Regions from separate parts of the Labilibaculum manganireducens genome, predicted to be linked through region 1. Evidence: riboswitches for the same ligand, from Rfam matches in the RefSeq annotation. Region 1 holds a riboswitch; each other region holds the start of a gene.

What was found. A riboswitch is a leader RNA that binds a small molecule or an ion and turns the genes downstream of it on or off. The one in region 1 is predicted to bind cobalamin.
Region 2: linked by a shared signal. The riboswitch ahead of ACHZAX_RS09690 (carboxypeptidase-like regulatory domain-containing protein) and the one ahead of ACHZAX_RS07080 (TonB-dependent receptor plug domain-containing protein) in region 1 are both predicted to bind cobalamin.
Region 3: linked by a shared signal. The riboswitch ahead of ACHZAX_RS10175 (hypothetical protein) and the one ahead of ACHZAX_RS07080 (TonB-dependent receptor plug domain-containing protein) in region 1 are both predicted to bind cobalamin.
Region 4: linked by a shared signal. The riboswitch ahead of ACHZAX_RS09725 (ribonucleoside triphosphate reductase) and the one ahead of ACHZAX_RS07080 (TonB-dependent receptor plug domain-containing protein) in region 1 are both predicted to bind cobalamin.

What each region holds. Positions count from the first base shown of each region.
Region 1 covers NZ_CAXXEE010000003.1:1,834,919-1,840,481, reverse strand. Annotated here, with positions in the region: gene ACHZAX_RS07080 (TonB-dependent receptor plug domain-containing protein) at 1-2,097, opposite strand, end outside; cobalamin riboswitch at 2,263-2,469, opposite strand; gene ACHZAX_RS07075 (ABC transporter ATP-binding protein) at 2,560-3,594, opposite strand; gene ACHZAX_RS07070 (iron ABC transporter permease) at 3,605-4,660, opposite strand; gene ACHZAX_RS07065 (ABC transporter substrate-binding protein) at 4,668-5,563, opposite strand, start outside.
Region 2 covers NZ_CAXXEE010000003.1:2,518,734-2,524,296, forward strand. Annotated here, with positions in the region: gene ACHZAX_RS09685 (TonB-dependent receptor) at 1-1,346, opposite strand, end outside; gene ACHZAX_RS09690 (carboxypeptidase-like regulatory domain-containing protein) at 1,349-1,546, opposite strand; cobalamin riboswitch at 1,682-1,894, opposite strand; cobalamin riboswitch at 2,200-2,384, shown strand; gene ACHZAX_RS09695 (hypothetical protein) at 2,513-2,653, shown strand; gene ACHZAX_RS09700 (putative transporter) at 2,928-4,583, shown strand; gene ACHZAX_RS09705 (acyl-CoA carboxylase subunit beta) at 4,644-5,563, shown strand, end outside.
Region 3 covers NZ_CAXXEE010000003.1:2,632,248-2,637,810, forward strand. Annotated here, with positions in the region: gene cbiE (precorrin-6y C5,15-methyltransferase (decarboxylating) subunit CbiE) at 82-1,272, opposite strand; gene cobJ (precorrin-3B C(17)-methyltransferase) at 1,265-2,668, opposite strand; gene cobI (precorrin-2 C(20)-methyltransferase) at 2,675-3,388, opposite strand; gene ACHZAX_RS10175 (hypothetical protein) at 3,479-3,709, opposite strand; cobalamin riboswitch at 3,741-3,941, opposite strand; gene ACHZAX_RS10180 (AMP-binding protein) at 4,167-5,563, opposite strand, start outside.
Region 4 covers NZ_CAXXEE010000003.1:2,527,457-2,533,019, reverse strand. Annotated here, with positions in the region: gene ACHZAX_RS09745 (hypothetical protein) at 1-106, shown strand, start outside; gene ACHZAX_RS09740 (DUF4857 domain-containing protein) at 227-1,450, shown strand; gene ACHZAX_RS09735 (hypothetical protein) at 1,462-1,989, shown strand; gene ACHZAX_RS09730 (PepSY-associated TM helix domain-containing protein) at 1,973-2,527, shown strand; cobalamin riboswitch at 2,796-2,980, shown strand; gene ACHZAX_RS09725 (ribonucleoside triphosphate reductase) at 3,090-5,243, shown strand; gene ACHZAX_RS09720 (anaerobic ribonucleoside-triphosphate reductase activating protein) at 5,273-5,563, shown strand, end outside.

The DNA of each region.
Region 1 (5,563 bases):
CTTGGCAGTTATTGCTCTACCCGACATATTGTATCCATCTTTTTCGGTATAGTTTTCATCGAACAAGTTAGCCACAGTTACTCCAAGAGTATATTTTTCTTTGAAAGTATAGCTTGCCGAATAATCAAAGACCATTGAAACCGGATGACGAAGAACTTTTTCGGTAACATTGGTTCGAACCGTATACCAATTATCTTCATATCTATGACCAATATAACGCGCATTTAAACGAGTAGAAAACCCATTCAAATTGTCAAAATCAATTCCGAAATTTGCATTGTTATCGCGAACATATCTCATAGGACTGCTCTGGTTTTTATAAGTTCCATCATCTGTTTTAATACGCTCGGTTACAGCTGCATCAATAATATGAGTGTAATTAGCATATAGTTTCAAGGAATAATTGTAATCAACCAAAGCACCAAAATCATAAGATGATTCAATTTCAATTCCATCCATATCGGCAAAATTGGCATTTTTGTAAGTTTTATACTCATCACCATTGTATGCTGTGCCATCCGGGTCTACAGAATAACTAACGATCATGTTATTATGATGTGTTTTAAAATAAGTAAAATCGAAATTAAAGCCTTTCCCAAAATTCTTATATTCAAATCCAGCATCAAAAGTATTACTTTGCTCATCCTTCAAATTTGGATTTCCCTTTGTGGTTCCATATGCGGTGGTATACAATCCTGCCTTTTGAAAAGCATCAGGAGCATAAAATGCATTTCCCCAACTGGAATGAACCGCTAATCCTTTAAGAAGTTCATATTTTACACCCACATTTTGTGTAAATACATTGTATTCCTCTGTACTTGCTTCATTCCCTAATAAATCGTCCGCTTCCAATTTCAGTTTCACCAAATCATATCTTGCCCCTATGGCAATATTCAATTTTCCATTTAAAGTATTTGTATTTATCTGACCAAAAATGCCGGTCGATACATTTTTATATTTTGGAGTAGAAGGAGCTGTAACATCACCCAAAGTATTCCAATTATTGCTTTCGGAAACATCGTTTTTATTGTCGATGCCAAAAGCAATAGAGTGCTCTCCTACTTTAAAGGCATCCTGAAGAATAAAGCCGTAATTTTTATGAATACTCTCGGTATCACCATAAACTGAATTGAAAGTGGTTGTTTCCTCTTTGCTGTGAAAAGGAGATAAACTTAGCTTATGATTTCCTATTTTTCCCAGTACGTCAGCACTTGTTGTATACTTATTCATATCTTTTGAATCCATACCATACACATGCCAAAAAGAACCTGGTGTTTCAACATCATTGGCAATAAACACCGACTGATGAATATTAATCTTCCAGTTTTCATCTAAAATGAAGCCTAAACGTGCACTTGCATTCTGTCTTTCAAATTGCGAGTGCTCCATCCTCTTGCCGTAGGTCGTTGGATCCAATATTGTTTCAGCATCGCTTTTACCAAAGAAATTCTTTTTCCCAATTTTATAATCCTTTCCTTGTTTTTGGTAATTGCAGCTTACATCAAAATCCATTGATTCAGACAAAGCACCACCGGCACTTAAACTACCCGTATACGTTTCGAAGCTTCCGTAAGAAATACTTGCATTTCCGGTAATACTTTGCGTACTCTCTTTGGTAACAATATTGATTACTCCAGCCATAGCCGAAGAACCATATTGTGCTGAGAAAGGGCCTTTTAAAATTTCAACCCGTTCTACATTCGACATATCTATTGTTGCAATATTGGTAGTTCCTGCAGGTTTGCCATCAATTAAAATCACATTGTATTTGTTTGATGTAGATGGTGCAAAACCTCTCATACTTACAGCTGAAGAAATTCCTGGATATTGAATAATATCAACACCGGTAGTCTTTTTTAGCAACTCACCCATATCAACTGCAGGAGTCGCTTCAATCATTCTTCTTGTAACCACCTCAACCTTTTGAGGAAGATCCTTCATTTTTGCATTTACACGTGATGCGTTAATCTTAACTTCTGATAAATTCAGGTGTCTCACTGCCGTTGTATCTTTGGCAGGATTTGGAATCTCATCAGCTTTTACTGCAGAATTTAATAATGACAGCAATGCAAAAGCCGTTAAAAATGTTCTTTTCATGTCTTTTAAGAATAAATGAAAATAAGTTTAACTAATGCAATGCAGACAGGGAGCTAAAAGAAAATTTCACAACATGACATAAAGAACCGGTCATGGCAGATCAATCCTTGTATCAATGTTCGATAAAGTTTTCGTTCACTTGCTCTTTTTCCCGAAAGCAATGACTTAAAATTGATTGCAAAGGCAGGTCTTCTGACTTGTTCTACTTTTTGAGGCCTTCCCATTCCAAAATTGGAACAGTGGCACAGGACTTTCAAAAAGCTCTTTTTAGAACTTACAGCTACGGGTATAGTCTCGGATTTTCACCGAATTCCCTTTTCATTTCATTCCTGAATAATGAGGAATAAAATACCGAATGCGACGCAAATGTATGTAAAATATTATTCTGAGAAATCTAATTTTAGAAATTTATTTGGCAGTATTTCAGGAGACTCTATAAATGAATAAAATACAGATTTAAAATTAATCGAAAACAAGAAAAGTTCGGAGATAAGCCAGCAGTTCCTGAATGCTCCGACATTTTTTCACCTCTCCATTTCGATGAATTTCCCATTCCATAGTATCTTCGAGCAATTTCACAGAACAATTACCGGCTTCTTCGCAAGTAACCTGATAACCTTCGCGGGACAATGCCCTTTGTGTCCAGAACCCCATTACATCATTACCCAAAACCTGAATGATCTGTTTTTTCTGGTAATTCATAATGAAATTTCCTGTCTTACGATCAAAGATGAATGATTTATTATGAAATGTCTCTTCGATGCTTCCATTCAAAACCAAATCCTCAGGAGCACCAACTTTAATCGTCTGCCCCCGTGCCATCAGCCAAATAACATCTGCAGCCTGAAGTGCTAAATCCAATTCGTGGGTAGAAAGTAAAATGGCCTTATTGGTTTCCCGGGCCAAACGATGCAACAACCGCATGATGTCAACACGGTTTGGCAAATCCAAATGCGCAGTAGGTTCATCGAGCATAATTAACGGCGTATCCTGTGCCAAAGCCTTGGCGATCATCACCCGCTGCCGTTCCCCATCGCTCAACTGATTGATGAAATGATCGGCATAATGCAATAAACCGACTTGTTCCAATGCCCCTTTAATTTTATCGTTATCCTCTTCCGATAAACGTCCCATCCATGAAGTATAAGGATGCCGGCCCAAAGAAACGATATGGTAAACGGTGAGGTTTCCCACATTAATCCGCTCAGTTAAAACGATACTTAGCAATTGAGCAATCTCTTTAAAATTCCGATCACGAATAGGAATTCCTTCTACCAAGGTATATCCCGCCAAGGGCGATTGAATACCGGCAATGGTTCTCATAAGAGTCGATTTACCCGCTCCGTTCGGACCCAAAAGACAGACCATTTCGCCCCGCCTGATTGTCAGGTTGATATCTGAAAGCAAGCATAGCTGTTCCTTCTTCCCTTGTTTGTATCCAATGGAAAGATCCTGAGTTACCAGTATGTCTTTTTGTACTTCTTTAATTTCACTCATAACCCAATTCTTACCCGGCAAAAGAAGCCTTCACATTTCTACTACGCATAATCACCCAAATTACAACCGGCCCTCCAAACAATGCTGTTACCGAATTAATTGGTAATGTATTCTGATTCCCCGGTATTTGAGAAATAATGTCACAAGCAAGCATGATAGCCGCACCAATTAATATTACCGCCGGCATTAGTACTTTATGACTTGCGGTTCTGAAAATAGATCGTGCAATATGTGGCACAGCAACACCAACAAAAGCAATAGGGCCAGTAAATGCGGTTAATGTTCCGGCAATTAATGCCGTACTAATAATAACGGCTATACGAGTCTTATTAACTGATATTCCAACTCCCCGCGCATAATTCTCGCCCAACAAAAGTGCGTCCAATGGTTTTATCAGAAAAAAAGCAATGATCAAACCACTAAAAACAATGGGTACCATTACTTTCATTTCGGTCCATGTAACACCTGCCAAGCTGCCAAAAGTCCATACGATAAAACTTTGTATTTGCTCCGGATCGCTAAAATATTGCAGAATATTTACCACAGCACCGGTAATACTTCCAAACATGATTCCGATAATCAGCAGTGAAACACTATCTGATATTTTAAGAGAGGCCAAAGCAACCAGCATGAATACCAATGATGCACCAACAACAGCTGCAACCACCAATGCCCAACTACCTAAAAAAGCCGAAATAACTCCAAAAGCAACCGGCATTAAAGCTGATGCCATTACCATTAAAGCAACTCCCAAACTTGCCCCGGAACTAATTCCCAAAACGTAAGGTCCGGCCAATGGATTTCTGAAAAGTGTCTGCATCATTAAGCCTGTAACCGATAATCCGGCTCCAACAAAAATGGCAGTTAAAGCTTTCGGTAAACGAAAATTTAAAATGATGTAGTTCCATGAGTTTTTCACATCAGCACCATATAGTATTGCAAACACCTTTTTAAAAGGAATATTTACACTTCCGAATATCAAATCCAACAGGAAAACGCCACAAATGAGAAGGAACAGTATCCCAAATACGAGCGAAAACAATCTTCCATTTTTATTCAACAGCATAGCTCTCCTATTTCAATTGTTGATAGTAATACAGTTCATAATTTGGCAGCAATTCGGGATGTAAAATCTTAATCACATCTTTAAACACAACATCGGGTTGCATTACACCTGACTCAAACCAATCGTTGGCGCCGCTATCTTTCATTCTTTTGGTAGAACAAAAAACATGAGCTGTTTTATATGATCGAAATAAGGTGTAACGCTCATCCATATTTTTCATATCCTCCAAAGTTCTGCATTGTCCGGGGCCAAACCAAATATCTGCTTCTCCCTGCTTATCGAAAACAACCTCAAAACTTAATGGCATACTGCCACTGGTGCTATCAGAAAACCAACAATAATCTGCCTTTCCGTCGCGAAGGAATTGCGCTAAGTAGCTTTGTCCGCCAGGCATATACCAAATGCCTTTAAAATTATAGCCCGAAAGAATGCTTGGTTTACTCTCCACATTTTCCACCAACTTTTTCAAATCATTGTATCTCTTTTCTACAGCATTAAAATGTTTTTCAGCCTCGGCCTCCTCATTAAAAAAAGCTGCAATAAATTTTGCCCATTCAGCACGTGCCAAGGGAGAAGTTTCCATCCACTCTATATTATAAGCAACCGGCAAACCTGCTTTCATTAATTTAGTTTCCTTGTCGGTGATGTTCATAAAACCGGCAACCATTACCAATTCAGGATCCAGCTCAACAATTTTCTCGAAATTCAGACTTTCCGAATGACCTACTGCTTGTATCGTTCCATTCTGAGCCTTTTTATCCAACTCCTCATCGTAAATACGATCGCGCAAAGAAACTGCAACAATTCGATCCTGAACGTTTAAGAACTTTAAAATTCCGATTTGAGTACTCGATAGCGCGGCAATACTCCTTACAGGAACCTCTACCAACAAACCATCAGCAG
Region 2 (5,563 bases), 680 kb from region 1:
GGAGCCTTAAAACCTTTTGCATATGTTGCTCTAAAATTAAAATTGTTGAATTTGTAAAGTGTGGATAATTTGGGTGTAAAATCATTCCCAAATTCTTTGTGCTTTACGTAACGAACACCAGCTACCAAAGAGAGGTTCTTAATTAGTTTGATCTCATCCTGAGCAAATGCAGAAAGGGTATAAGCATCTTCTTTGGCATTTACCAACCGACCTTCCGATTTCAGGCTTTCGTTTACGTATTCGCCACCCAATGTAAATTGATGCGTCTTTTTTAGACTAAAAACGTATTTTAGATTTACATCTTCGCGTTTTTGATCCGTATTAAGAACTTTTTCTCTTATTGAATGAAGGGTTTTCCCTGATTTTGAAGATATATCATTCTGATTGTACTTGTAATAGTATTTAAATTGATCAGAATTAAAATCTAAAGCGATGTAGTCCTTCTTATTAATTAGGTACTTGGCTCCTGCCGAATAAGAAAAATCGTTGTAGTAATAACCATATTTTTTTACTGTAATTGGCTGCAATACATCTTTCTCGTATTTCGATCCCATTGCATATACGCTTAGTTTATTGGTTGCGGCAAAATCAAAGCGCTGACTGATGGCGTAATCCTCGAAGGCATTCACTTGTTTAGCATCTGTAACAACAAGTACATCATCCGATGGATCATCATTATCCATATCATCGTCAATTTCGAACTTGCTTAGCTGCCACCCGTCCGATTCCTTTCTTGAATAAGTTGTAAGAGATGAAAAACGTCCTAAATTCAAACCTACTTTGTTGAAGTACTGTCTGTTTCCATGTTCACTTAATCGGGAATTGCTTTCAGCGTAGATTTTTCGTTTCGATTTTTTGGTTATCACATTAATTACACCTGCAATGGCTTCCGATCCATACAATGATGAAGATGCACCTTTAACCACTTCAATTCGTTCAATATTATCAGGATTAATGCGGTTGATGTCATTCTGGCCTCCAACATCTCCGTACATTCTTTTTCCATCAACAAGTACCAAAATGTAATCATTGCTTAATCCGTTTAACTGCATAAAAGCCCCCATACTGCCCGGACTAAAATCAAATGATGGACTAATTCCAGTCATTAAATCATCAAATCCCGATGCCGAAACAGCCTTCACCATCTTGCTGCTGATTAGTTCGGTTTGAACGGGAGCACTTTTTAAATGATGCGGTGTACCGGTACCTGTAACTACCACTTCGCCCAATTCTCTCTCGGATTTATTCAACTGAAAATCAAGAGCATTTGCTCCTTCCTTAATTTCTATAATTTCTTTTTTTCTTCCATATCCCGAATAGGAAACAACAATTTCGTACTCTCCCACCTTTAAGTTTCGAAACGAATAATACCATCGCTGTTGGTAGCGGCTCCTATGGTTGTTCCATGGAAATAAACGTTGGCACCAATTAAAGGATTTGTCCCGTCCTTTTCTGTGACTGCTCCGGACAATGTCCCCACTTGAGCAACTAAACTCTGACTTACCAATATAAAAAGGCCAATCAGAATGTAATTTTTAAACTGCATGATCGTTTTGTTTTTTAAATTTTAAAACATCACATCTTGCTGCCAAATGTTTACACAAACAAAGAAATTGGAATAATAAATACTGAACACGCGCGTAAGTTCAATACATATACTTCGATTCCCGGAAGCAAAATGTTCTTTAGTTACGACTTGGCAGGTCTCCTGACTTATCTCAGTTTTTACAGCCTTCCCCCCATTTCTGAGAGTGGCTTGCGGTGTAAAAACCATATTTTGCACATGGCAAAATGAGATTTACAGTAGCGGGTACTGTTCCGGATTTTCACCGGATTCCCTTTTCATTCCCTCAGACGATAGCCTGAGCAGAACACCAAAATCGATGCAAATGTATTATATATATTTAAGATATCGCATTCGGGGCAAACAAACCAGAAGTGTTTCACAGCATAGATATGCAAGTTAACGCGAATAAGTAACACAGCCTACAGCTCCCATTACAAGCCAATTAAGGCTTTAATATTTTAATCAACATCCCAGAGAATCAAGTTAACTTCAGCAATTGATTACTTGTAAAATCCATACCTCTGTAAACGATCAGTTTCTTTACTTCTCTCCTTTTTATGTCCGTAAAATCAAATTGATTCAACTTAAAGGAAATTTAAATTTGTTTTTTAGATACTTTTTTTAATAACTTTGCTTCCGAAAATAATTAAGATACCCCGTAAAAAGGGTTTAATAGGGAATCACGTTAAAATCGTGAGCTGACGCGCAACTGTAATTCCAATACAGTTTGCAACATCAAGCCACTGTTCCAATATCAGGAATGGGAAGGCGTTGCAAATGGAAAAGCCAGGAGACCTGTCTTATTTAATTAGATTGATGCTTTCGCGACATAAAGCTAAAAATCAGGACTCGCTGGTGAATTAAAAGTTCCTTTTTAATTTTATTATTCCTGTTTTTTATTGATTGACGCAAAGCATACAGTTTTACCATTTAAAATGTATTGTTATGCAAAAAGTAAGCAGCACTCCTCGCGAAATGGAGAAAGCAGTAAAGACCGAACACAACATGTATTTTGGCTTTGCAACTAATTATTCCGGAAAAAATATTCACTTCCCATTTCAAAAAGTTTATAAGATTCCTTATTGATTCCTGACTAGCCTCTAAATCAATAAAATTGAGCCGGCACTTTCATTTGCCAATTCATAATATCCTGACTTCGTATCAAGATAGATGGGAGTTCCGGCTCTTTTCATATGATTATAATTTGTTTTTAAGTTGCCATATGGAACTTACCATGCTGAGATAATCATCTCTCTGTGTGTCAAAATCGCTTTGACATGGACGTTTCATATCCCTTTATTTCTCACTAAAAAATGATCTTCTTCTGAGATCATATCGTTTAAAACACCAATAATTCAACATGAACATTATAGAACTATTAACTACACCAGGAACAGCATCTACAATTGTCATCATTTGTTTGGCCGCTGTTTTAGGTATTCTATTTGGAAAACTATCGTTTCTCAGAATTAAACTTGGCATTGCAGGCATACTGTTTTCCGGTCTGTTAATTGGGCATTTGGGTGCTGCAACCGATGCTCACGTATTGCACTTCATTAAAGAGTTTGGCTTAATTCTATTTGTGTATTCAATTGGTTTAGAGGTAGGTCCCCGCTTTATCACTTCGCTTAAAAATAATGGATTAAAGATTAACCTGCTCGCTTCAGGAATTGTTATTTCAGGTTTCTTTATTGCAGTTACCATAAAATTTATTTTCGATGTTCCCACTTCCGTGATCACCGGAATTATGTGCGGAGCTGTAACCAATACTCCCAGTTTAGGTGCTGCTCAGCAAACCATTGGCGATGTTATGGGCGCAAGCGAAAATATCGAAATTACGGGCATGGGCTATGCTGTTGCTTATCCGTTCGGAATTTTTGGAATTATTATTAGCATGATATTACTGCGTGTAATTTTCAAAATCAATGTAAAACAGGAAGAAGAACGATACAATAAGGAAATTACCGGCCTCGATGGAAAGCCAATTGCCATAAACGTTGAGATTACCAACCAAAACCTTTTTGGCAAAAGCATACTTTTTCTGAAAGATACCTGCAGTAATAATTTTGTTCTCTCAAGAATTAAACGAAACGATGATTTTATAGCTGCCGATTCCGAAACAATTCTTGAAAAAGGAGATATTCTTTATGGAGTATCGGTAGAATCAAATTTTAAATACATTCAACTTAATTTGGGCAAAATAAATACAACCAAAGATGTTGAGGTGTCTGGCAAACTTGGAATGAAACAAGTCATGATCACCAATAAGAAGCTGGCGGGAAAAAGTATAAAACAAATTGGGATCTCACGCCAGTTCCCTGTAAACATTACCAGAATCTACAGAAATGGTATTGAGTTAATGCCAAAGGAAGAAGACAGTATTGAATTTGGTGATACCGTACGTATTGTAGGAGAAAAAAAAGCTCTGATTAAAGTTGCCTCTCTGCTTGGCAACTCTGTAAAAGAACTATCACACCCTAATATCCTGCCCATTTTTCTGGGAATATTACTAGGGGTTATTATTGGCTTGTTTCCGATAAATATTCACGGCTTTCCTGCACCGGCCAAGCTAGGCCTAGCAGGCGGACCACTGTTAATTGCACTTATACTTGGGCACAAAGGCCGGATTGGCAAACTTGATTTCTATATGACTCCAAGTGCCAACCTTTTTATCCGGGAACTGGGTATTGTTCTTTTTCTGGCTTGTGTTGGAATTTCATCGGGAAAATATTTTGTACAAACGCTTCTAAACGATGGTTACATCTGGATGCTTTATGGCATTGCTATCACTTTTATTCCTCTCCTTATCGTTGCCGTTATTGCACATACCTTAAAAATCAATTACCTCACTATTTGTGGTTTATTGGCCGGATCCATGACCGACCCGCCGGCCTTGGAATTTGCCAATTCAATAGCTCCGATTCAGGCACAATCGACTGCTTACGCCACTGTTTACCCTTTGGTCATGTTCCTACGGGTTTTACTCGCACAAATCCTGGTATTACTTTTTACCTAAGTTCTATTTATTGGAAAATAAGTTCACAATGAATTCATTTAAATTTTACAACTAAAAACAATGAAAGACAACAGAATACCATTTCAAAAATATACAAGCCGACAAGAACAGTTGGCGGCACAATACAATTGGGAATATTTCTCGAAACAACACAAAAAGGGAAAACTAACTGCCAAAGAAAGAATTGAATTGCTGTTCGACGAAAACAGTTTCGAGGAAATAGATGCATTTGTTAAACCTTCAGGCAACATAGAAACAAACATATACGGAGACGGCGTAATTTGCGGACATGGCAAAATAAACGGCCGCAAAGTATTTGCCTTCGCTCAGGATTTTACGTTTATGGGAGGTTCACTAGGATCTGTTCATGCCGCCAAAATCATGAAAGTTCAGGACATGGCCTTAAGTATGGGGCATCCAATAATCGGACTAATTGATTCCGGCGGAGCAAGAATACAGGAAGGTGTGGCAAGTTTAGCAGGATATGCCGGAATTTTCCACCGCAATGTAAAAGCATCGGGTGTAATTCCTCAAATTTCGGTCATACTTGGACCTGCTGCCGGTGGTGCCGTTTATTCTCCGGCTCTTACCGATTTTATTTTTATGACCAGACAAACTGCATACATGTTTGTAACCGGTCCGGAGATCGTAAAAGAAGTCCTAAATGAAGAAATAAATTCAGAAGATTTAGGAGGTGCGGATATACATGGTTCCAAAAGTGGGGTTGCTCATTTTGTTTACGATGATGAAGAACATACTCTTTTGGGGGTTCGAAAATTATTGCAGTATTTACCCTCTAACAATGTAGACTTTCCTCCTGTATCGGCTCAAGAAGCTTTAGCTCCTAATAATCCCCAAAAACTTGGTGTAATTATCCCTGAAGAGGCCAACATTCCTTACGATATGCTGGATATTATCAATAATATTACAGATAAGAACAGCTTTTTCGAAATATCTGAAAATTTTGCCGGTAATATCAT
Region 3 (5,563 bases), 800 kb from region 1:
TTTGCTTTTAGCTGTTAGCCTGTCGCCAATAGCTTTTTCTTAGTTATTTTACTTCGTGTTATCCTTCGTTTTCCTTTGTGGTTAATTTCTTTTTTTAGCCTGAAATATTACAATCGGGTTGTGATTATCCTGCTGTATAATCATCTGATCGGTAATCTCCATTTGAAGTTCTTTTGCTGCCTGCAGAAAATCCTGCTTGGTTGCTTCGCTTACGGCATTAAAAACAAGAATTCCATCATCATGCAAAACAGCATGTAAACGATGCATCATTTCGTTCAATTTGCCTCCGTGCCCGCCAATAAAAATCCGATCCGGACTTTTAATTGCAGACAAATCGATATTGAAAAAATCACCGTGAATGCCTTCTATTCCCGGCACGCAAAATTTTCGTTGATTCAATTTCAATAGCTCCTTGGATTCTTCTCTGCGTTCAAAAGCAGTCACCTGCAAATGCGGAGCAAACTGCTTGGCTTCAATGGAAACTGAACCCGTGCAATACCCAACATCCCAAAGGTGTTTTGCATCATTCAATTCTAAAAATGAAATGGAATTCAATCGGATGCTTCGCTTGGTTATCATCTTTGGCCTGCCTTCCAGAATGTGAAAATCAGCCTCGTGAATGCCCAATGTCCGTTTGATCTCCCTCTCCTGAATCAGCACCAGACAATTTGGATGAGCAAAGTCCTTCTCAACAACATCCTGCAATGAAATTTCTGTACAATACTGCTCTTCTCCTCCCAGTTTTGAACCTACAATCATCTTGTAATTGCCGAAACCGGCATCCAGCATTCTTGCAGCAATTGTGGCCGGTGTTTTTCTCTTATCGGTAAGAACACCAATGCATTTTTTACCCCGAATCAATTCCTGATCCAAATTCACCCAATCTCTTCCGGTCAGGGTGCAAATTGTCATTTCGCCATAAGCCAATTGAAACTCATGTGCCAGCAACTGCAAACTGTTGAAATAAGGGTACACCTTTATTTTTGTATCCGGAAAACGGCACTTGATCGTGTTGCCGATACCAAAAAATAATGGGTCTCCGGATGCAATCACCACAATGGGTTCATCAATCTGCTCGTAAACCAGAAAGCTTCCCTCCAATGGAATAACGACATCAATCCATTTGGCATTTTCAGGCAAATAAGAAGCAACCAAATTTCTGTGGCGCTTTCCTCCCGAGAAATAGTGATGATTTTGCAGCACCTCCTTCACCTCATCAGAGAGATTCACTTCCATTCGGTCGGGTATTCCAATGATGTAAAAATTAAACATCTCTCCCGGGTTTTAAATCGTAAGCGTCTTCCAAGCTTAAGATGGCATTCACAATGGTTGCAGCCAATGTTGAACCACCTTTTCGTCCTTCAATAATAACAGCAGGTAAATCTGTAAAACTCTTCACTCTGTGTTTTGATTCCTTCACATTCACAAATCCAACCGGAGCAGCTATGATTCCGGCTGGTAGAATGTTTTTACTTCTCATTAAGTCAGTTAATTCGATCAAGGCTGTTGGCGCATTTCCAAACACATACAATGCATCCGGATGCTCCTCTGCTGCCAAACGAATTCCCGCCTGAGTACGGGTGATGCCATGTTTTTCGGACAATTCCATGGTGCGGGGATCGTGCAAATAACATTTGATCTCAACGCCCATTCTATCGCAGGCTTTCTTGCGAATTCCCGACTGAACCATAGTAACATCGGTAATAATTACACCTCCTTTTTGGAGGTATTCATTTAATTTTGGAGCTGCATTGTTCTGTACTTTCAAAATCTCAGCCAATTCAAAGTCTGCCGAAGTATGAATGCAATGCAAAAGAATCCATTTCGTTTCCAAGGGCAAATCCATTTCTTTCAATTCTGCAGCAATGGTTCGAAAGCTTTCCTGCATAATCAAAGGACCCGGTCTTCCCTCCTGCTCCTCTTTATTATAGTATCCTCGTGGTGTAATAAACCGATCACCTGAAATATAGCTTTGTGAATTCCCAACAATCACCAGTGAAAACATGTCTGCCATTTCAGGATCAAAATCGCGTAGGTTTGTCAAGGTAATTTGTTCCTCGGCACGAGCCACCTGGCGTACAACAGCAACTGGTGTAGTATCTTCTCTCTCCTCTAAAAACAGTTCGCGTAAGCGATACAATTGCCAATATCTTTTATTGCTTTTGGGATTGTAAATTGCAGTTACGAAATCGCCCATAGCAGCTGCCTTTATTCTCTTCTCGATCAAAGCATAACTGGTGAGTAAATCCGACAAGGAAAGAATCACCAAATCGTGACTTAACGGTGCGCCCAATTTTGCAGCCGCAGCCTGAAAAGCAGAAATCCCAGGTATAACTTTTAGCTCTACTTTCGATTGTGTTTTCTCAGCCATCTCGAAAACAAGCGATGCCATTCCGTAAATACCGGCATCGCCAGAGCTGATCACAACAACATCTTTCCCTGTTTCAGCCAATTCAAATGCCTTTTCGGCGCGCTGCACTTCCTGACGCATTCCCGTATCCATGCATTCTGTTCCTTCTTTCAGAAATGATTCTATGAACTGAAAATAATATTTGTATCCAATCACCACATCGGCTTCTCTTATTGCATCTATTGCAGGATTTAAAAACAGATCCGGACTTCCTGGTCCAAGGCCTGCAACGGTTATTTTTCCTAATCTATTTGGCATGATATATTATTTATTTCCGTAAAAAATTAAAATGGCGAAGTATGGAATCTTCCTGTCCTTCAAACTTTCCATATCGGTGCAGGTAAACTGCTTTTGAGTTCCTAAATATTCACCGTAAAAGAACTTCAGATCACTATTTTGAATGAACACTTTAATCCAATCACGAACCATTGATAACTTCATCAAAACGACAGTTTGGTTCTGCTCCAGCAAAGATTTCAGTTCCTCTTCATTCTCTATGTCCGGAGCTATTAATAATTTATCGTTCTGAGTTGCCAATGCCAGTTTTCCTGCTGATCCTCCCAAAATAAAAGCCGGAACTCCCGGAATCATCTCAAAATCGACACTATTCTTCCTGAAATCTTCAAGTAAATAGGAAAATGTGCTGAAAAATGAAATATCTCCTTCGCTCACCACTGCTACCTGTTTGCCTTCCTTAACATCCTTCTGCACTTTCCGAAACAAATCTGCATATGCTTTTTCGGCCGCCGATCGATCCTTGCTCATCGGCACTGTAATGGGCACAAACTTGTTCTCTTCTACATCCAGTTGTTTCAAAATCACCAATGAAAAACTATCCTGATTCCCTTTTGATGATTGCGTTGCCGGATAGTAAATCTTCTCTGATTTCTTCAAACAGTTCAAAGCTTTCACCGTAATTAACTCAGGGTCTCCCGGACCTAAGGCCACTCCAAACACTTTACCTCTTTCACTTATCATGTTATCTTATTTTTAAAGCATTCAAACGGATGTTTGCCTTTAATTTATAGTACATCAATTCTAACCTGTTGCGAACAACAAGCTGAATTATTAAATTGTATTAATTGGGAATAGAAACTGACTCCAAAAATTAATTTTTTGCAAATGGCATTTTTCAACCATCACTTCTTTAATTGATTGGAAATTCAACCAGTTCGTTTTATCAAAAAACGAGATGAACAGAGAGCCATCTTGCACTGATTTAAAATTGGAAAATTGGTTCCGCAATAATGAACCACGCATAATATGCCATGTAGGCACACATTTAGTAATTTTCTTCATAATCTTACTTTTAGTCCCGAAAGTGTCGATTAAACAAAATTGCTTTTAGGCAGGTTTTCTGACTTTCTCCCTCTTGTTGCGCCTTCCCATATCTTCCATAAGATACAGTGGCATCATGCAACCGAGTTTGGTATAGAGATTACAGCTGCGGGTACAGTTCCGGACTCAAACCGGATTCCCTCTTTAATATTACATCAAGTGATATGATATTGCCAAATCGCGAAACAAATGTATCAATATTAATTCAAGATACTAACAATCTATTTTATGAATGTAAAAAACCAAAGCAAATCATCCACCATTAAACACTGATTATCATCTAAATAACAATTACAGTAAGATCTTATTTCTGTCTAAAAACATAAAGAACAAGAAATTTTCAGATCATAAAAAAAACACCCCAAATGTTAGGTGTAACATTTGGGGTGAAATTTATTCTTAATAGTCTTTTTTGTTTCTAATGATATAAAAACCGCTTTATTTTATGCGTTGCCGTTTTTTGAAATGGGTCAATTTGGGCGATCACTAACTGAACCTGCGAAAATTTATTTACACGTGAATTCACATAAACCTGTAATTCCTTCATTAACTCATCAACAGTGTCATCGACATAATTCCCCACCTCTTTTTTAAGATGTTGATATTGCTGTTCCAATTCCTCATAATTAAAATGAACCATTGCAACCAATTTTCCTTTCTGTTCAATAACTACAGACTCTATTACATGTTTAAAGTTATTGATTACCGATTCTATTTCTTCCGGATAAATGTTTTCTCCGCTTGATCCAACAATCATATTTTTCAATCGACCTTCGATATATAAATAATTGTCTTTATCCATTTTTGCCAAGTCGCCGGTTTTAAACCAGCCATCTTCTGTTAAAACCTCCTTGGTTTTTTCCGGCTCTTTATAGTAACCCATCATCACATTATCACCCTTTGCCCATACTTCTCCAATTTGAGTAACAGGATCAGGATTATTGATTTTCAGCTCAACTCCGACTAAAGCAGGCCCTGTAGATTGAAATTTAGTAATTGCGGGACCACATCCTGCAATTAATGGTGCCGTTTCAGTTAATCCATAACCAATAGCATAGGGAAACTTTGCTTCACGCAAAAACAGTTCAACCTTAGAGTTCAATTTAGCTCCGCCGATACCAAAAAAAGTTAATTTACCACCAAAGGTTTCCATTAATTTTTTTCCGGCAATTGCGTTCAGCTTCTTGCGGAAAAACGGAATTTTATATAAATATTTGGTAATGGCTTTCCCATTAATCGACGGTAAAATTTTACTCCTGTAAATCTTCTCGATAATCAATGGAACCGAAAACATGATGGTTGGCCGCACTTCTTTAAATGCTGACAATAACAATGAAGGCACGGGAGCTTTTCCTAAATAATAGATACAGGAACCGGCAATCATAGGAATCACATATCCCAAAGTATTTTCATAGGTGTGCGACAAAGGTAAAATTGAAAGAAAACGATCCGTTTCATCTATAGGATGGATTGTTTTTGACAGAATAGCATTGGAGCAGATATTTTTATGAGACAACATAACCCCCTTAGAGTTGCCTGTTGTTCCAGACGTATAAATAATTGCAGCCATATCATCCTCACAAACCTGATAATCCTGCTTTGGTTTTTCAGAAAGATCAAATTTCGGTGAAGATTCATTTGTATGAATTAAATTGAAATCTTCAATCGCAATAATCGATTGTAAGGTTTCAATTTTAAGGTTTTCAATTTTAGAGCGCAAACCTGTCGAAACAAAAACAGCTTTTGCTTCAGAATGGCTTAAAATATTTTCAATCTCAAACTGACTAAAATCAGGTAACATTGGAACAACAACTG
Region 4 (5,563 bases), 690 kb from region 1:
CGGAGCATACAGTTTTGTAGTGTTAAGTGTTGTTATTATTCCATTTTATGTCTTACCGTTTGGCTACTTATCGGTTCAGCGTTTTAAAGTTGGAATACAGGATTAATATGTTCGCTTTTAATAGATATAAAAAGGCATGTAAAATCAAATGATTCAATGTATTCACACAAGTGAGTGAATTAATAATCATGAGAGTAGTATGCTGCAAATTAGAAAATAGAAACGCATGAAAAATAGATATTCAATAAATTATCTAATAATTGTTTTAGGCACCCTGCTATTAGCATGGTTGCTGCCTAAATCTTATCATCTGGTTACCGATACAGCTTCAAAAAATATATTTACTTATTATAGTTCTGTTGACAAAGCTTTCTGCACTATCGATTTTGATGATAAGGAGGAACGTTTGATTCGCAAAAACATGAATACCAATAGAGTGTATTCTGAATCAGAATTCGACAGTATACTGCCAATGTTTTATTCCAGACAATTAATGGCAGACGGAAGAATGCCCAAAAGTATTGATGGTAAAGTAATTAATCTTAATGATGTAAAACTTAAGAAATTCTTCTTTAAAATAACCCCGGCAGATAAAAATAAACCTCACATTCCTCTATACACGTTGTTTGAATCCATGTCGGGACGTGTAAGAATAGAAATGCCAGGAGATGTTTTTCGTTTAAATTCTAAAATTGAATTTATCAATCCCGAAACCAATCGGGTAAATGAAGAAAAAAGTCAATGTTTTAATAAGATTTTTGAGAAAAGGGGTTTTCGATTTCCTGCTAAAATGGCCGCGGGTAATCCTTCAACACGAAAAGCTTATGACGAAGGCTATTTTATTGTCGATAATGATGATCAGGTTTTCCACTTAAAAATGGTGAATGCAATGCCTTTTTTAAGGAAAGTTTCTTTGCCTGCAGGTGTAGTCCCTGAGTACATTTTAACCATGGAGCCAGACGACAGAAGCTTTTATGCCTTTGTATTTGATACAAATAAAAGGCTATACATTATCACAACTGATGCTTACAAACTGCAGGAAATTCCAACACCAGCTTTCGATATCAATAAAGATCAATTGTTAATTATGGCAAATCCTTTGTTCTGGAATATCAATGTAATATCATCGAAAGGGAAAACAGTTTTAGCTCTTAATGCAGATACAAAACAGGTGGTTGATGAAGTAACATTTAAGCAGGATATTTCAGAATCTGCTTATAGTAAATTTATTTTACCATTCGCAGTTGGATTTACAAATGCCAATACCAAATACATCAAACCTATGGTTTATTTTGGATCTTATTGGGTATTACTAACCAATTTACTACTGACATTGGTATTTGTTTTCATTACGAGATATCGGAAACAAAAAATACAATTGTTTTCAGTGGTTTGGATTGCAATTACAGGTATTTATGGTTTTATCGCAAACATTATATTTAATCGTTAAACAATTTAGAAATGAAAAAGTTAATATTTACAGCATTTGTTGTTTTAAGTGTATTGGTTTCTTGTAATCAAAGCAATAAAAAACAAGAAGCTAAACAAGTAGGGAGTAAGGAATTTGCGCCCCAAACTATTGCTCAGGTAATGAAAACGGCCGAGCAAAATGTAGGGAAAGAGGTTTTCTTTACAGGAATGGTACAGCACGTTTGTGCGCATTCAGGACGCAGAGCTATTTTGTTGGATGAAACTGGTAAACTTTCCTTACGAGTGGAAGCAACAGGTAAGATTAATGGTTTTAATAGAGAATTATCGGGAGCTACGATTGCGGTTAAAGGAACGCTTCAAGAGAAACGTTTATCTGAAAAGTTTATTAACGATTGGGAAGCAAAAGTAAAGGCTAAAGAAGATGCCGAAGAAGGGGGAGAACATTGTGCCTCAGAAATGACAAATATTAATCAAATGCGCGAATGGATGAAAAAGGCAAATAGAAATTTTTATTCAGTTTATTTTGTAGACGGAACTTCTTATGAAATTGTGGAATAGTAAAAAATTGAATAAAAGCATAAGGTCTCTTCATAGAGATCTTGGCTATTTATTTATAGGATTAACTTTGATTTATGCGATTTCTGGTATTTTGCTTGTCCTAAAAAAAGGAGAACAAGATCCATCTTATCGCGAAATCGTAATGGAGAAGGATGCCGAAGCCAACCTAAGACCTGATGAGTTAAAAACTTACTGGAGGGAAAGCTTTAGCGATGCTCCAAAATTAACACGTGTCATTCCAGCTGATGAGGTTTACAATATCTACGTTAAAGGTGGATTAGGGGAATATCATCCTTACAATGGTAAAATAAAGCTAACCACATTTAAGAAAGTACCTGTTTACAAATTTGTGAATGACGTTCATTACAACTCAGGTAAACGATTTTCTTCAATAGCGATTATTTACGCTATTGTATTAATCTTTTTTGCCATTTCCGGAGCTATTATGGTGAAAGGGAAAAATGGATTTAAGAAAAGAGGTGTTTGGTTAATGATAATTGGTTTTATTATACCTGTTCTTATGTATTTTTGTGCTTAGTTTATACTTAGACAAATTTGTATGTGATGTTTTTCGTTAAGATCAATTCAAAAAGTTGGATACAAATTTGGGTCACTTCAAATCTCATTTATAAGATGAATTCTCAAATACTTCCTTGCATAATAGTAGATAAATCCAATTTACTGAGCTTTCCTTATTGAGGATATTCTTTCCTGAAAAAAGAATTAACCATGGTTCTTGCTCTTTTATAGCTTATTGACCAACAACTGTTAATAACTCAGATTGATTATCATATTTTTTCTTCTTACTATTGTATCGATTTATAGGTTCCGAAAGGAATAATAGGGAATCACGTTTAATTCGTGAGCTGTCCCCGCAGCTGTAAGTCCTCATGTTTTTTGGTTTTTTATGCCACTGTTTTATCTCAGCAAAAATGGGAAGGCAAACCAAAAGAGGACAAGCCAGAAGACCTGCCTGTAATGATTATTCGTAGCTTTCGGGAGAAAGGCAGAGAATGAGGATACACAATTCGGTGTATCTTCCTATTCTATATTTTCCTCAGAAGCTATCATTTTTTTCAAAAAAATTAAAAAATACAAGAATGAAAATGAATGGTAGTGTATCCGAATCTCAAATTCGGAAAAGAAACGGTCAGGTTGTTAAATTCAAGCCTGATAAAATTAAAAGTGCAATCAATAAAGCATTTCAGGCAGTAGGTGAAGAACGCGTTGAACTAATCGAATTTTGTGTCAGTCAGGTCATGAAAGAGATTGATTTTTCGGGAATTCCCAATGTAGAAGAAATTCAGGATTTGGTAGAGAAAACTCTATTCAGATATGATTTGTTTGAAGTTGCGAAGGCATTTATTTTATACCGGAAACAACATGAATTGGCTCGCGATACCAAGGAATTATTTTCCAATTTAAATGTGGTTGACGATTATTTGAATCTTCAGGACTGGAGAATAAAAGAAAGTGCAAATTCTTCTTATTCTCTGCAGGGATTGAATCAACACATTTCGACCATTGTGAGTTCTCAATATTGGCTGAATAAGATTTACCCGCAGGAAATTGGAGATGCTCACCAAAAAGGAGCGTTTCACATTCACGACCTTGGATTTTTAAGTGTGTATTGTGTAGGGTGGGATTTGGAAGATCTTTTACTTACTGGTTTTAAAGGCGCGTCGGGCAAATTGGTTAGCCGGCCGGCCAAACATTTCCGTACCATTCTCGGACAAGTGGTCAATTTCTTTTATACCATGCAGGGAGAAGCCGCCGGAGCGCAGGCATTTTCGAATTTCGATACCTTATTGGCTCCTTTCATAAGGTACGATCAATTGGATGAAAATCAGATTAAACAGGCTCTTCAGGAATTTCTTTATAATATGAATGTTCCTACCCGGGTAGGTTTTCAAACGCCGTTTACCAACGTGACCATGGATTTGAATGTTCCAAAATTTATGAGTGATCAGCCGGTAATTATTGGTGGCAAATTGATGAACGAAGTTTACGGGGATTTTCAGGTTGAGATGGATCTCTTTAATAAAATTTTTGCGCAGGTAATTGAAGAAGGAGATGCCAATGGAAGTGTTTTTTCTTTCCCGATACCAACTTATAATATCACATCCGATTTTGAATGGGATAAACCAGCGTATGAAAACATTTGGAGAATCACCGCTAAATATGGAATTCCGTACTTTTCAAATTTTGTAAATTCTGATTTGTCGCCTGATGATGTGCGAAGTATGTGTTGCCGGCTGCGTTTGGATAAACGTGAACTGGCACGACGTGGAGGCGGTTTGTTTGGTGCGAATCCGTTAACTGGTTCGGTTGGAGTGGTAACTGTAAATTTACCTCGTTTGGGCTACGAAGCCAGTAACGAAGCTGAATTCTTTAAGCGTTTGGAGCATCTGATGAATTTGGCAAAAAATAGTCTGGAGATCAAACGAAAAATGATTGAAAATTTAACAGAAAAAGGCTTGTTCCCTTATTCAAAATTTTATTTGCGTCATCTAAAAAATAAGAATGGTAAATTTTGGCAAAATCATTTTTCAACAATCGGAATTGTTGGAATGAATGAGTGTTGTCTGAATTTTATTGGAAGCGATTTGGTTTCGGAAGAAGGAAATGCTTTTGCGCTTCGGATTTTTGATTTTATGAAGCAAAAACTGGTTGGTTTTCAGGAGGAAACAGGTAACATCTATAATTTGGAAGCAACGCCGGCCGAAGGAACAACTTATCGTTTGGCTCAGCTTGATACCAAAACTTACGGTGATATTATTGTTGCCAATCAGGAGAACTTTCGAAAAGGAGCGGCACCTTACTATACCAACTCTTCGCAGCTTCCGGTTGCATATACCGATGATTTATTCGAAGCTTTAACATTGCAGGACAAGCTGCAGACACAATATACCGGAGGAACTGTATTTCATACCTTTATTGGAGAAAAGCAGCTTTCTGTTGATGCCGTGAAGTTGCTGCTGCAAAAAATAACCAATAATTACCATCTCCCATACATTACCTTATCTCCAACATTTAGTATTTGCCACGAGCATGGATACATTTACGGAGAACATGAATTGTGTCCTAAATGTGCAAATTCCGGTCAACGGACGGAATGTGAAGTGTTCTCAAGAATTGTTGGATATCTGCGTCCTATACATCAATGGAACGACGGCAAAAGACAGGAATTTAAGGAGCGAAAATTATTTGACAAAAAGGCTCATGTTGAGGTTGAAGAGCTGGTCGTAGGTTAAATTAATTTTCATTAATCTAATTTATTTCAATGCAAATATCTGGATTTATAAAGAACAGCTTAATTGATTATCCTGGAAAGATGGCTTCGGTGATTTTCACTCAAGGCTGTAATATGGCATGCAGGTTTTGTCACAATTGGGAGCTGATTTCGAAATATCACCCCATGGGAGATTCAGTTGATGAAACTGAAGTATTGAATTATTTAAAAAAAGCGAAGGGATTCATCGATGCTCTTGTTATTACCGGAGGTGAACCAACTGTTCAGCCAGATTTGGTCGCATTTATACGCAAAGTGAAGGCATTGGGACTATTTGTAAAA